DNA from 2 places in the Psychrobacillus sp. NPDC093180 genome. Region 1 is predicted to be linked to the other one. Evidence: riboswitches for the same ligand, from Rfam matches in the RefSeq annotation. Region 1 holds a riboswitch; the other holds the start of a gene.
The links. Region 1 has a riboswitch for cobalamin ahead of ACIP9W_RS06590 (ABC transporter substrate-binding protein). Riboswitches for the same ligand answer to the same signal wherever they lie in the genome.

Region 1 (7,629 bases):
CAATATTAACTTAGTTAATCTATGTATATATAGGGTGGGCTACATCCGAATTTAAGCCTGTGGAGAACTAAAAAACGTTAGTAACGAGTAGTTGGTGAATTCGGGTTCATTGAAGCAGGAAATTGTCTAGCGTAGTAAAATTATACATTTTACTATGTTTTTAGTAGCAGATAGATAGATGAGCGGATTTTGGTTTACTGAAAAACAAACCGAGAATTTTGGAATTACGATGAAGGTAAAACGTACACTTCATACGGAGCAAACAGACTTTCAATTATTGGAAATGGCAGAAACAGAAGAGTGGGGGAATATGCTCTTTTTAGATGGCATGGTTATGACATCTCAAAAAGATGAGTTTGTTTACCACGAGATGGTTGCACATGTTCCTTTATTTACTCATCCAAACCCGGAAAATGTATTAGTTGTTGGTGGCGGAGACGGTGGCGTAATTCGTGAAATTATGAAGCACCCGAAAGTAAAAAAAGCAACACTTGTTGATATAGATGGAAAAGTTATTGAGTATTCAAAGAAATATTTACCGGAAATTGCTTGTGAATTAGAAAACCCACGTGTAGACGTTCAAGTAGGCGACGGATTCATGCATATTGCAGAATCTGAAAACGAATACGACGTTATCATGGTAGATTCTACTGAGCCAGTAGGTCCTGCGGTAAACCTATTTACAAAAGGTTTCTATGCTGGAATCTCAAAAGCCCTAAAAGAAGACGGATTGTTCGTTGCACAATCGGACAACCCATGGTTCAAAGCGGACTTGATTCGCCAAGTACAAAAGGACGTAAAAGAGATTTTCCCAATTACAAATATGTACTTAGCGAATATCCCGACGTATCCAAGTGGACTTTGGTGCTTTACGATCGGATCAAAAAAATACGATCCACTTCAAGTGCCGGACGAGCAGTTCCACGAAATCGACACAAAATATTACACAAAAGAGCTTCACAAAGCAGCATTCGTATTGCCTAAATTTGTGAAGGACTTAGCAGGAGAGTAAGCCGATGCGATTTGATGAAGCTTATTCAGGAAATGTTTTTATTAAAAGCAAGCAAAATTACGAAGAAGCACAAGCAGTTATTTACGGGATGCCAATGGACTGGACAGTAAGCTATCGCCCAGGCTCACGCTTTGGCCCGCAGCGTATTCGTGAAGTTTCCATTGGTTTAGAGGAGTATAGCCCATATTTAGACCGAGAGCTGGATGAAGTAAACTATTTTGATGCAGGAGACATTCCGCTTCCATTTGGAAATGCATCGAAAAGCTTAGATTTAATCGCAGGTTTCATTCGCCAACTTATGCAAGACGGGAAAGTTCCTGTTGGCATGGGCGGCGAGCATTTAGTGTCATGGCCGGTTATGAAAACAGTGGCGGACAACTATAAAAATCTTGCGATCATTCATATGGATGCGCATACGGATTTACGTGTGGAATATGAAGGGGAGCCACTTTCTCACTCGACACCGATTCGTAAAATTGCGGAATACATCGGTCCAAAAAACGTTTATTCATTTGGAATCCGTTCCGGAATGAAAGAAGAGTTCGATTGGGCAAAAGAAAATGGCTTGCATATTTCAAAGTTTGAAGTATTAGAGCCATTAAAAGAAGTATTGCCTACACTAGAAGGTCGTCCTGTCTATGTCACAATTGACATCGACGTATTAGACCCTGCACACGCACCTGGTACGGGAACAGTAGATTGCGGTGGAATCACTAGCCGTGAGTTACTTGCTTCTATCCATGCGATCGCAAACTCAGGCGTCAATGTAGTTGGGTTCGATTTAGTAGAAGTCGCACCGATTTACGATTCATCGGAACAGACTGCTAACACTGCGTCGAAGTTGCTACGTGAAATGATTTTAGGTTGGGTTAAATAATTTAAAGACGTGTTGTCCTTTTAGGACACACGTTTTTTTAGGTTTTACCTATGTTTAGTTGTCATTATCATGCTTTTAGCTTTATAATAAAAAGGTTACATTAAAATGCTCTAAAGGATGAACGCAATGTCTCAACCAATAAAAAAAATAGTTAATATCCACTTACAATCTACGATTCAACACCCAGATGCCGCATTAGAAACATTTGATATCCAAACAACAGGCGAACTTATGATAAAAGGGAAACAATCTTATTTAGTTTACGAAGAAACCCAAAATGACAAAGCAGTCAAAACGACCGTAAAGTTAAATAGCGATTCTGCTTTAATTCTTAGAAGTGGCGGCGTAAAAATGAGACTGCCATTCGTAAAAGGAGAGCTTCAAACAGGAAGCTATGATCCAGGTTACGGAACTATAATGATCACAACAAATACGAAACAACTACGATTTGAAGATGGGCAATTCCGAGTGGAGTATGAACTCTTGATAAACGAAGAAGTAGTTGGTACATATACATTAGAACTAATTTACATGGAGGCGAATTAAATGAACGCAGTAGAACAAGTACAACAATCGATCAAAAACGCGTTACAACAAGCAATTGTGAAAGCGGAACTTGTAACAGAAGAACAAATTCCTTCTATCCATTTAGAAACACCGAAAGACAAAGCAAATGGGGATTACGCAACAAATATTGCCATGCAATTAACGAAACTAGCGAAAAAAAATCCACGTCAAATTGCAGACGCTATCGTAGAAAACCTAGATATGTCAGGTACAATGATGGAAAAAATCGACATCGCTGGTCCAGGATTTATGAATATTACCGTGCGTAAGGATTATTTACAGGAAGTAGTAAAAGCAGTACTTGCTGAACAAGCTGATTATGGCCGTACTAAATCTGGTGCTGGCGAAAAAATTCAAGTCGAGTTCGTCTCTGCGAATCCAACTGGTGACTTGCATTTAGGACATGCGCGTGGTGCATCTGTTGGAGATTCACTATGTAACGTACTTGATTTTGCAGGATATGATGTTTCTCGTGAATATTATATTAATGATGCTGGAAATCAAATCCATAACTTAGCGGTTTCTATTGAAGTGCGCTATTTCGAAGCATTAGGCTTAGAAAAAGAAATGCCAGAAGACGGATACCGCGGTCAAGATATTATTGATATCGCAGCGGATCTAGTAAAAGAGCATGGCGATAAATTTGTACAAATGTCTGACGAAGAGCGTTATAAAGCGTTCCGTGCACACGGTTTAAAAGTAGAACTTGCGAAGTTACAAAAAGACTTAGCGGACTTCCGTGTAGGATTCGATAATTGGTTCTCTGAAACTTCTTTATACACAGATGGAAAAATTGAAGTAGCATTAGATAAATTAAAAGCAAACGGTCATATTTTCGAAGAAGAAGGAGCAACTTGGTTCCGCTCTACAACGTTTGGCGATGACAAAGACCGCGTATTGATTAAAAGTGACGGCTCTTTCACGTATTTATTACCAGATATCGCTTACCATGAAGATAAGCTAGTACGCGGCTTCGACCAACTGATCAACATTTGGGGAGCAGACCACCACGGATACATCCCACGTATGAAAGCGGCGATTGAAGCACTTGGATACGAGCGTGAAAAACTAGAAGTTTCCGTTATTCAAATGGTTCAACTATATAAAGACGGCGAAAAAATGAAGATGAGTAAACGTACTGGTAAAGCAGTTACGATGCGTGAACTAGTAGAAGAGGTAGGCCTGGATGCAGTTCGTTACTTCTTCGGCATGCGTTCAGGCGACTCACATATGGACTTCGATTTGGACTTAGCCGTTTCTCAATCAAATGAAAACCCAGTGTATTATGCTCAGTATGCACATGCACGTATTTGCTCCATCTTACGAGCAGCTGAAACTCAACAATTAAAAGCTTCAACAGATTCACTTGATTTATTACAAAGCGAAAAAGAATTAGATCTATTGAAAAAAATCGGTGACTTCCCACAAGTAGTAGCAGATGCTGCAAAACTTCGTGCACCTCACCGCGCTGCAACTTATATCCAAGAGCTAGCAGCAACATTCCACAGCTTCTACAATGCGGATAAAGTACTCGATGCAGAAAATGTCGCTTTAACTGGCGCTCGTCTTGCACTAGTTACATCTGCTCGCCAAACAATCGCGAACGCACTTCGCTTAATCGGCGTTGCGGCTCCAGAAAAAATGTAATATCGAACACTTCGACCTCGGTCGGAGTGTTTTTTGTTGGAGGAATATGTTTAGTTGGAAAAATACATGCGTTAGTTGGAATTTTGGAGAGTTTAGTTGGAATTTTAGCGCATTTAGTTGGAAAATTGAGCATCTTAGTTGTAAAAGGATATTTCTTCCTTAAATCATGGTAGAATTCTTTATCGGCCATATGTCCAGTTTGTGCTTGGGTGGAGAGTTTCTTGATGAGAAAGTGTTTAGTTGGAAATATTCAAGATTTAGTTGGAATTTTGGGGTGTTTAGTTGGAATTTTAGCGCATTTAGTTGTAAAAATGAGCGACTTAGTTGTAAAAGGATATTTCTTCCTTAAATTATGCCGAAATTCTTTATCGGCAATATGTCCAGTTCATGCTTGATTAGAGATTCTTTTGGGGTGAAAGTGTATAGTTGGAAAAATTCATGATTTAGTTGGAATTTTGGAGAGTTTAGTTGGAATTTTAGCGCATTTAGTTGTAAAAATGAGCGACTTAGTTGTAAAAGGATATTTTTTCCTTAATTCGGACCGGCTTTCTCTAGCGGAAATATGTCCAGATCATGCCTGGTCGTAACGTTTTTTGGGGGAGAAAGTGTTTCCGTCTTAGTCGGAAAACCATTTTCCCCTTCATTCGCTATAAAAAAATCCCTGTCGACAACCATGCCATTTCATGTATAATGAAGTCGATGCATACAAAATATTTTGAACATAAAGGTGCTTGCTATGAAACTAGTAAGTTAAAAGGGAAGCTGGTTTAAATCCAGCACGGTCCCGCCACTGTGTGTGATAGTCCGCTATCATGAGTCAGAAAACCTGCCTTTATGTGTGAACACTTTAATGCCTACGAGGATAGGTAACGTGTGAGTCGGCTTGGCTTATGGAAACCTTGCAGATTTATACCTATTCTATCTCTCGTTCATTGGACGAGAGTTTTTTATTTGCACAGAAGAAAATGGGGGAAAGTAACATGAAGAAATTATGGCAATTATGGATGACATCCGCTTTAGCAGCATTGCTATTAGTCGGTTGTGGTCAAGAAGAAGCAAAACCTGTCGAAAATAACGACAATGCTCAACAAGAACAACAAGCAGAGGTAGATGAAGCTACATTTCCGATAACAATGACGGATGCGGTTGGCAATGAAATAACGTTAGAAGAAGCTCCAAAAACAATCGTTTCCATGATCCCAAGTAATACAGAAATTCTATTCGCGCTTGGGTTAAATGAAGAAATCGTTGGTGTAAATGACTATGATAACTATCCAGAAGAAGCGCTAGAAAAAGAGAAAATTGGTGGACAGGAATTCAACGTAGAGAAAATCTTATCGATGAATCCAGAAATCGTATTTGCGCATGAGTCTATGTTAGGAATAGGCGAAGCTGGTTTACAACAACTCCGCGATGCTGGTGTGAAAGTATTTGTTGTGAAAAATGCAACTGATTTCAATGAAACATATACAACAATCGAACAAATTGGTCGTGCTACAGGTAAATTAGAAGAAGCACAAAAAATTGTAGAAGATATGAAAGCAAAAGTAGAAGAAGTAAAAGAAAAAGTGGCAAAAGTAGAAACGAAGAAAACAGTATTTGTAGAAACTACAGATGTTCCAGAAGTTTATACACCTGGTAAAGGAACGTTCATGCAAGAAATTTTAGATATGGTGAATGCAGAAAATATCGCAGCAGATCAAGAAGGCTGGTTTATGATTTCACCGGAAGAAATTGTTAGCCGTAATCCAGACGTAATTATCGTTATGTATAGCTATGTAGATGGAATTGTAGATAGTGTAAAAGCACGTGATGGTTTCGATACGATTACTGCGGTGCAAAATGATGCGGTAGTACAAGTGGATGAAAACTTAACGAGTCGTACAGGTCCACGTCTTGCAGATGGGTTAGAAGAAATCGCGAAAGCAATTTACCCAGAGGCATTTAGTGAGTAAAGCCATGATCGGCTACATCTTGTCGATTGCAGCACTACTTGTTGCAATTTGGCTTGGTGTATCGGTCGGATCCGTTAAGGTACCGATCAGCACATTATGGGATACGGGAGCAGATGCAATCGCATCGAATATTGTTTGGAAAATTCGCATGCCGCGTGTTGTGCTTGCAGGGCTAGTTGGTGCATCACTAGCTATTGCAGGCGCTGCGTTTCAAGGATTGTTAAAAAATCCGCTTGCCGATCCTTATACGTTAGGAGTGTCGTCCGGTGCCTCGGTAGGTGCCGTGACTACGCTCTTTTTCGGTATTTCGGTACCATTTTTAGGGATATTCACGTTGCCGGTTTTCAGTATGATCGGTGCATTAGTGACGATGTTTCTAGTTATTTCTTTTGCAAAACTAGTCGATCGTGCGATGAAAATGGAAACAATTATTTTAACGGGTATTATATTTAGCTCTTTTTTAGGCTCCGTTATTTCACTAATGATTGCACTCACTGGGGAAGAGTTACGCCAAATTATTAGCTGGCTTCTCGGTAGTGTGTCGATGCGCGGCTGGAGTTTTGTGCAAATGGCTATCCCTTTTGTGCTCATTGGTACGCTGTTATTATGGTTAAACAGAAGAGAGCTAAATGCGATGCTGTTTGGGGAAGAGCGAGCACAGCATTTAGGAGTCAATGTGAAAAAGAGAAAAATGATGATTTTGATCGGTGGGTCAATGCTTACCGGCACAGCAGTTGCAGTATCTGGAACAATTGGGTTTGTCGGGCTTGTCGTTCCCCATATGACAAGACTACTATTTGGCTCGGACAATCGGCATGTATTACCGCTTAGCTTTATAAATGGGGCGGCGTTATTGATCATCTGTGATTTAGTGTCTCGTACGATTATTGCGCCTACTGAGCTGCCGATTGGTGTTATTACAGCATTTATCGGTGCACCGGTGTTTGCATTTATTTTCTTTAGACAACGAAAAAAAGGAGGCATTTAATATGTTGCAAGTAGAAAATGTTTCAGGTGGTTATGACCGTAAATTGATCGTTAAAAATGTCTCCTTTCATGTTGAAAAAGGAGAGATGCTCGGAATTCTTGGTCCAAACGGGAGCGGGAAGTCCACTTTGCTAAAAGTAATCAGTGGCATACTGCATAAGGAATCTGGAGATGTATTAATAGATGGTAAATCCCTACATGCTTATTCGTCGAAAGAGCTAGCGAAAAAAATGGCGGTTCTTCCACAACTACATAGTCACGCATTTTCCCATACGGTGAGAGATACGATTGCGCTTGGTCGCTACCCTCATCAGAGTGGTTTGTTTGCTTCGTGGTCAAATGAGGATGAAGCAGCCGTAAACTTGGCGATGAAGCAAATGGGGATAGAAAAATACGAACATCATATGTTAGATCTATTGTCCGGTGGGGAGCAACAGCGTGTATTTGTCGCACAAGCACTCGCACAACAAGCTCCAATCCTGCTACTGGATGAACCAACGAATCATTTGGATATTGCACATCAAAAACAATTGTTAGATACGATCAAAACGCAAGCAAATGAAAACGGGATGACCATCATCAGT
Region 2 (7,629 bases), on a different contig from region 1:
TTTCAGTTGATGAAGCAATCGAAAGCACGCTATACAATCTATTGTCTCCTAAAAAACATGGGGAGTATTGTATTAATATAAGTGGAACTGAATTGAAAGACAGCTTTACTTATTTATTTGCAGTGAATTATGACCAAGACAACCATCTCCCTAAAGAACTGACAAAGTTGAAAATCCCAGCAGCCACATACGCGGTTTTTAGAACCCCACTCGTCGAAGTAGGGCAATTCGTCCATTCTATCAAAGGAACTTGGCAATATATTTTGGAAGATTGGTTACCAACGTCTCATTATGAGGTCGATGAAAGCGTCTATGACTTTGAATATTACGATGAACATTGCCATGACTGGATATACGAAAAAATATTTATGGAAATCTACTTGCCGATTAAGAAAAGAGAAATAGACCGAGCTTAATCCCACAGATATTACCAGTTTACCCTTATTCCTGAGGGGTAAATATATACGGAGAAACAGATTAAGCATCTGAAAAGATCTCCCTTCGTTTTTCTCATAACTATTTGACAATGCTGCTTGTCCGAATAGGAGCCTCACTCGGCAGAGTGAGGCTTTATAAATTTATTGGATTTAATAAAGAAATACAATATGCGACTTATATTCCCCTCTCTAATGTAGAAATTTCTTCGGAATGGTATAACAGATTAAGTACCGAGTTACATAACTAAAGCATCAGTATTAAGACTGATGCTTTTTTAAAACGATATTATACAAAAATAGAACTGGAGTTAATAAAACCGCACTAACAATAATTGCTGTTTTTATCGTGAAATTTGTCGCAACATAACCAATTACAGGACCTCCACCAATTTGACCGATAGCATCTACTTGTCCTTTTACAGAAAAAAACGTTGCACGTGTAGATGAGTCTGGAATAATTTTATTCAACCAGATATCCTCTAATGGATACATAACTTTCCTTGTTATTTGGATAATTATATAAAATACTAATAAGCCTATCATATACGTTGACAATGCATAGCCAATTAACGAAGCAATAATAAATAAGCTACATGTAAAAAGAACAATATAAATATGTTTTAGACTCTGATGGAGAGAGATTCTATTCATGAGATGCAGTAACGCAAAAGAAATTAGGACAATTATAAATTGAATACCACCAGTTAATAAAACTAACTTTTCATCCGTTAGTGCTCCTAAATTAGATACGTCCAAAAAGTGAGACATCCATAAACGATCGAATCCTTCACTATAAAACCCAATGAATAAAGCAATAAGGAAAAGCATTCTGATGATAAAACTAGTTTTAGAGTAAAAAATAATTTTCCTCATATTCCCCTTCATGTTTTCCCAGGTAGTTGTTCTCTCCGCCTTACTCAACGGATTAAAATTTTCTTCCTTCATAAATAGAATTAAATACACTGCCAATCCAACCATACAAAGTCCACCAATAACGATTGGTAGATTAATCATATAAAGACCCGTTAATATACTTAGAGGTATTGCTATGACTTGCCCAAGATTACCAGCCTTTGCTCCTTTTATAAATGCTAAGGAAGCTTGCTCTTCCCCTACTTCGTCTGCAATCCAAGCTTGTAAGGAGCCACTAGTAAATGTATAACCAATCCCCCATGCAACTTGCGCTAAAAGCACAGCCATAAAAAATGGGAATAATCCCTCGATTAAAAAGCCAATCCCTATTAAAAAGTACCCAATAATAATGGAGAGCTTCCGGCTTTTTACATCGGAAATTACTCCAGTTGGAATTTCAAATAAAAAAACAGATAGTTCCAAAACAGTCCCTACTAGAACAAGTTGCAATGGATCTAGCATCACAATTTTCACTTGATATAACAAACTTACAGTGAAAATAAATGTAAAAAACAACTGTGATAAAAAACAAGTATAAATATAAACTTGATACGGATTTTTTGTCTTCCATATAGTCATTTTTATCCCTCCCTCCAATTGATTATAAGAAGGGAGAATATCATTTTCTTGTCCAAATTTGCGATTTTTCGCAAATAAAAATTCTTTTGCTTCATCTATGTTATAGTAAAAGAACAACTGAATAACGTGTAGATTTAGGTGCTATTTACCTTTTGTAAAATAGCTTAAAAGGGAAGTTCGGTGAAAAACCAACGCTGTCCCGCAACTGTAAATGGGAGCAATTCTTTCACATCCACTGTTAAATATTAATGGGAAGGGAAAGGAACGCCATGATCATAAGCCAGGAGACCTGCCTATTTCAAGTACACACCAAAACCTACGCGGAATAGGAGGTGTTAAGTGCAGCTATGAACAAGCAACAGCTTGAAATTGCTGCCGTACGAAAAAACGTAATTGGAAAGAAGCATTGGAGGAATCGTCTCCTTTTATTTCACTATGCCGTTTATAGGCATTTTCTTTTCTTTACGCATTATTCGTCACGACAACGATCAACCATATTCATTCACTTGAATTAGCATCTTCCTTTGTAACAACTAAGGGAAGATGCTTTTTATGTTTACGATGGAAAGGAAGTTGGAACATGCCAGTTGGAACAAAAGATTATTACGTAGATGGTATTAAACGTACATTAATGACGAATAGTGTCGCAAATGAATCAATATCACTTACCGCTATTTTAAGATACTACGAAGAAGAAATAAGAAGTTCGCCAAATTTGGATGGAAAAGATAAAGAATTGTACAAACGCAATTTGCAAAAAGCATTCGACCAAACAAAAGATGAAGTTTTTGGAAAGATTGAAGAGTAATAAGTAGAAAAAAAGCGTGCCGAATCAACAAATGACTGGCACGCTCTACAATTAATTATTTATCTATTTGTTTTGACTCCACTAATAGTGTCACCTTTGAAGCTGGGCATCCATATCTACTACAAACAAGATAACTTGTTGTATTCACCTGAACTTTGAGTGAAGGAAGATCTTTTTCTAAATCTGTCACCTCTTCTTGTTTATTAACAAGATAGTTCTCAATTAGAATAGAACCACTTATTATATACAAAAAGGGTTCTTGCCTTCATACCTCTTCCCCTTTACCAATTATAAATCTTGATAATCTCTCTGGTATCTTCCGCCGTCTTTTACTTCTGAATGATATAGCGCTTTTAAAGCGAAACTTTTTTCTAAGTCGTGCTCTTTCATTACTTCTTTCAAACGTTTGGAAAGCTCTGCACTATGTTTTACTAGTTGCTCCATTTTAGACTTCGAGTATTGCATGAGCTATCAACTCCTTTCCATTCAATTTGTCATTAAAGTATAACACTAAGAAAAGTTTTTTCTTATAATCACCATTATTAAAAAATTTACATACATTACTTTGACAAAACAAAAATGAAGTGTTATCCTTGTGAACAAATGTTTCCTAAGGGAAATTTAATGGCACTTAAGAAAAAGGTGATTTTTTTTATTCTAAAAGTTTCCTAAGGGAAATAAAGTAGAGCATAGGAAAAGGGAGGAATTAAAATGAAAAAAATCTTGTTTTTATTCATTACGGCGATTTTGTTAGTGGGGTGTAGCAACAATGCTAGTGGGGATATTGGAAAAGAGACGAAGCCTTTAGTTGTTACAACAACCGGGCAAATTGCGGATGCAGTTAAAGAAATTGCCGGCGACCAAGTAGAAATAAAATCATTAATGGGACCTGGTGTAGATCCTCACCTGTACAAAGCGACACAAGGGGACTTACAAACCTTAGAAAAGGCCGACATCATTTTTTACAACGGTCTAGAACTAGAAGGCAAAATGAGCGACATTTTCGAGAAAATGAAGAAAGAAAAAACGGTTGTCGGGATTGGTGACATAGTCCCACAAGATCAAATACTAAAGGATGAAGCACATCCTGAACTGTCAGATCCACATATTTGGTTTGATATTAACGTATGGGAAATAGCGACAAAAGAACTGACCAAAACACTTTCGGAAGAACTTCCAAACAGTAAAGAAGAATTTGCAAAAAATGAAGAAGCATTTTTTAAAAAATTATCCGATTTGTCTGATTGGACAGATCAACGGATTAGTGAAATTCCCAAAAAACAACGAGTGCTTGTAACAGCACATGATGCATTTAACTACTTTGGAAAAAGCCATGGTATGGAAGTTCGTGGTTTACAAGGATTAAGTACAGATTCTGAGTATGGCTTAAAAGATGTTCAAAATATCGTAGATTTTCTAGTAGATAACAATATTAAAGCTGTTTTCATAGAATCCAGTGTTTCTGACAAAGCAATGAAGGCTGTTATAGAAGGTGCAAAAGAAAAAGGACATACGATTCAAATTGGTGGGGAGCTTTACTCTGATGCCATGGGTGCGGAAGGAACAGAAGAAGGAACTTATATTGGTATGTACAAACATAACGTCAACACAATTGTCGATTCACTTAAATAGGAGGGAAGCAACATGGACGCTTTACAAGTAACAAACTTGTCGGTTGCTTATGAAGAAAAAGTTGTATTACAAAATGTGAATTTAACTATTCCAGTAGGTCATCTAACGGGCATTATCGGACCAAATGGAGCTGGTAAATCTACACTAATCAAAGCAATACTGAACCAATTACCAAATAAAACAGGGGCTGTTCATATTTTAGAACGCCCCCTTAACCCAAAAGAACATACAGTCGGCTATGTTCCACAGCGAAATGCAGTCGATTGGGACTTTCCTACAAATGCTTTAGATGTTGTTCTGATGGGACGTTACGGACATATCGGCATGATAAAAAAACCTTCAGCAAAAGATAAACAAATCGCCATGGAGTGTTTAAAAAATGTTGGTATGGAAGCTTTTGCTGATCGATCAATTGGTCAATTATCTGGAGGTCAACAGCAGCGAGTATTTTTGGCGCGCGCCCTAGCGCAAGAAGCGGAAGTCTATTTTATGGATGAACCATTTGTTGGTGTGGATGCAGCAACAGAGCGTACAATTATTGCTATTTTAAAAGACTTAAAAGCAAAAGGAAAATCTGTTTTTGTTGTTCACCATGATTTACAAACAGCAGCTGACTATTTTGATTGGATGATTTTGTTGAATCAAACGATTACTGCAGCAGGGCCAACAGAGCAAACATTTACAGAAGACAATCTGCAAGAAGCATATGGCGGAAAATTATTTTTTATGGATCAAACGAAATCGAACAAGACGTTCAATTGAGAGAGGTGAGGGAATAATGCTAACCGGAAACTTGCTTTGGGTTCTTATAGGGGCTATTTTGCTAGGTATAGCTGCAGGTTTAAATGGAACCTTTGCCTTTCTTCAAAAACAAAGCTTAGTAGGAGATGCAGCTGCCCACGCTGCTCTCCCTGGAATTGCGATAGCGTATTTAGTTACTCAGCAAAAGGATTTACCCATTTTAATGTTAGGTGCAGCCATTACTTCTGCACTTGCTGTCTATATGATCCAGTGGATTGTCGGAAACTCAAAACTAAAAGCAGATGCAGCAATCGGATTTGTTTTATCCGTATTTTTCGGTATTGGAATCGTTCTCCTTACCATTGTCAATCAAAGCGGCACAGGAAATCAAAGTGGATTGAATGATTTTATCTTCGGAAAAGCTGCTACCATGGCGAAAAGCGATCTAGTTTGGCTATCAAGTAGCGCTTTGTTAATCATATTAATGTGTTTGCTATTTTTTAAAGAATGGAAGTTAATGATTTTTGACTCGGTATTTGCAAGAGGCATCGGATTACCAGTCGAACGATTACGCGTTTTATTGACAGCTCTTACTGTACTTACGATTGTAACTGGAATACAGGCAGTTGGTGTTATATTGATGGCAGCTATGCTCATTATACCTGCCGCTGCCGCTAGATTTTGGTCCAATCACCTTGGAGTTATTCTTGTTACTAGTGCTTTCTTCGGTGCTCTTTCCGGGGCATTAGGTACGATTATTAGCTCCGTTCGTACAGGACTTTCAACTGGACCAATTATTGTATTATGTGCTGCTAGTCTCTTTGTCATATCCTATTTTTTCGCACCAACGCGAGGGTTCATCGCCAAATCATTAAAGAAAAAAGCATTTAAGCAAAGAAATGTAGTAAAGGAGGCAGTAAACCATGAATGAGTTCTGGGTGCTCTTGACTGGATCATTAGTTGGCATTACTTGTGGATTAACTGGTGTATTTTTAATTCTGCGCAAAACGGCTATGATTGCAGATGCTATTAGTCATACCGTGTTATTTGGAATTGTTGTTGCATTTATGGTTACACAATCATTAAGTGGATTTTGGATGCTCATTGGTGCTGCTATCGCTGGACTACTTACTACCTTTCTTGTGCAATTGCTCCAGTCAGGTGGCTTACAAGAAGATGCTGCTATCGGAGTTGTGTTTACTTCCTTATTTGCACTAGGGGTGTTATTTATCACTTTATTTGCAGGGAATGTCCACTTAGATGTAGAGCATGTGCTAATGGGTGAAATTGCTTTTGTTCCTTGGGATTCATGGGAGATTTTAGGGTTTTCCATGCCAAAAGCTGTTTGGATGTTGTTAATCGTCCTTTTGTTTAATATATTATTTCTAGTTATCTTTTACAAAGAGATGAAGCTCTCTACTTTCGACCCGGTTTTTGCGCTTTCTATCGGTTTGCCAATAGTTGCTATGCATTATTCTTATATGACACTCGTTTCTTTAACAACTGTTGCTGCTTTTGATAGCGTAGGGGCAGTTCTTGTTGTGGCGATGCTTATTGGCCCTGCTGCTACCGCTTACCTGATGAGTAAAAGTGTGGTGGGAATGATTGTTTGGAGTATGGCATTTGGAGTTATGGCTGCAATCACAGGATATTATTTAGCAAAACTATGGAATACCTCTATTGCAGGCATGATGGCAGCAATGATAGGTGTACTATTTATGCTCGTGTTTTTATTCAAGCCACATGACGGTTGGATATGGAAATTGTTCAAACGTATGAAAATAAAAGATACAGAAGTTCATGTAGAATCTTAATACATTATAAGTCACCTTGTCATACAAGGTGGCTTTTCTTTTGAGATGAAAGCTTTGCTATAATAAAGTCATTCACTACAAATGAACAGAGGTGACTTCATGTATAAAACCATTGGGATACTAGCTCATGTAGACGCCGGGAAAACGACTTTTTCTGAGCAACTACTTTATCATACAAAGACAATTCGACAAAGAGGACGGGTCGATCATCAAGACTCTTTTCTCGATAGCCATTCAATCGAAAAAAATAGAGGAATCACGATTTTTGCGGATCAAGGAATCTTCTCCTATAACGATTCCACTTATTATGTCATAGATACACCTGGTCACGTCGATTTTTCCCCAGAAATGGAACGAGCTATTCAAGTGATGGACTTTGCTATCATTATTATTAGTGCGGTAGATGGCGTAGAAGGACATACCGAAACCGTATGGCAGCTACTACGAAAACATCAGATACCCACTTTTTTCTTCATCAATAAAACCGATTATGAAGGAACCAATGCAGCGAGCATTTTAGACGAAATTCGAGCTAACTTGTCAGAAGATGTGTGTGATATAACGAATTTTTTAAATGAAAATTTTATCGAATTTTTAGCAGAACGAGATGAAGGATTACTGGAAACATATATGGAGAGTGGTTATGACGAAGAGTTGTGGATTCAAACTTGTCGGCGCATGATTCAAGAAAACAAAATTTTTCCAT

Region 2: it holds a riboswitch for cobalamin, as region 1 does, so the genes downstream of both, ACIP9W_RS19395 (hypothetical protein) here and ACIP9W_RS06590 (ABC transporter substrate-binding protein) in region 1, are expected to answer to the same signal.

What each region holds. Positions count from the first base shown of each region.
Region 1 is NZ_JBIVOJ010000003.1:226,560-234,188, forward strand. Features, by position in the region: gene ACIP9W_RS06565 (RNA-guided endonuclease InsQ/TnpB family protein) at 1-14, shown strand, start outside; gene speE (spermidine synthase) at 179-1,012, shown strand; gene speB (agmatinase) at 1,017-1,889, shown strand; gene ACIP9W_RS06580 (YwiB family protein) at 2,016-2,435, shown strand; gene argS (arginine--tRNA ligase) at 2,436-4,103, shown strand; cobalamin riboswitch at 4,812-4,951, shown strand; gene ACIP9W_RS06590 (ABC transporter substrate-binding protein) at 5,084-6,058, shown strand; gene ACIP9W_RS06595 (FecCD family ABC transporter permease) at 6,063-7,046, shown strand; gene ACIP9W_RS06600 (adenosylcobinamide amidohydrolase) at 7,048-7,629, shown strand, end outside.
Region 2 is NZ_JBIVOJ010000015.1:88,859-96,487, reverse strand. Features, by position in the region: gene ACIP9W_RS19405 (AraC family transcriptional regulator) at 1-416, shown strand, start outside; gene ACIP9W_RS19400 (MFS transporter) at 696-1,928, opposite strand; cobalamin riboswitch at 2,048-2,239, shown strand; gene ACIP9W_RS19395 (hypothetical protein) at 2,509-2,736, shown strand; gene ACIP9W_RS19390 (hypothetical protein) at 3,025-3,201, opposite strand; gene ACIP9W_RS19385 (metal ABC transporter solute-binding protein, Zn/Mn family) at 3,448-4,368, shown strand; gene ACIP9W_RS19380 (metal ABC transporter ATP-binding protein) at 4,381-5,130, shown strand; gene ACIP9W_RS19375 (metal ABC transporter permease) at 5,147-6,040, shown strand; gene ACIP9W_RS19370 (metal ABC transporter permease) at 6,033-6,923, shown strand; gene ACIP9W_RS19365 (GTP-binding protein) at 7,023-7,629, shown strand, end outside.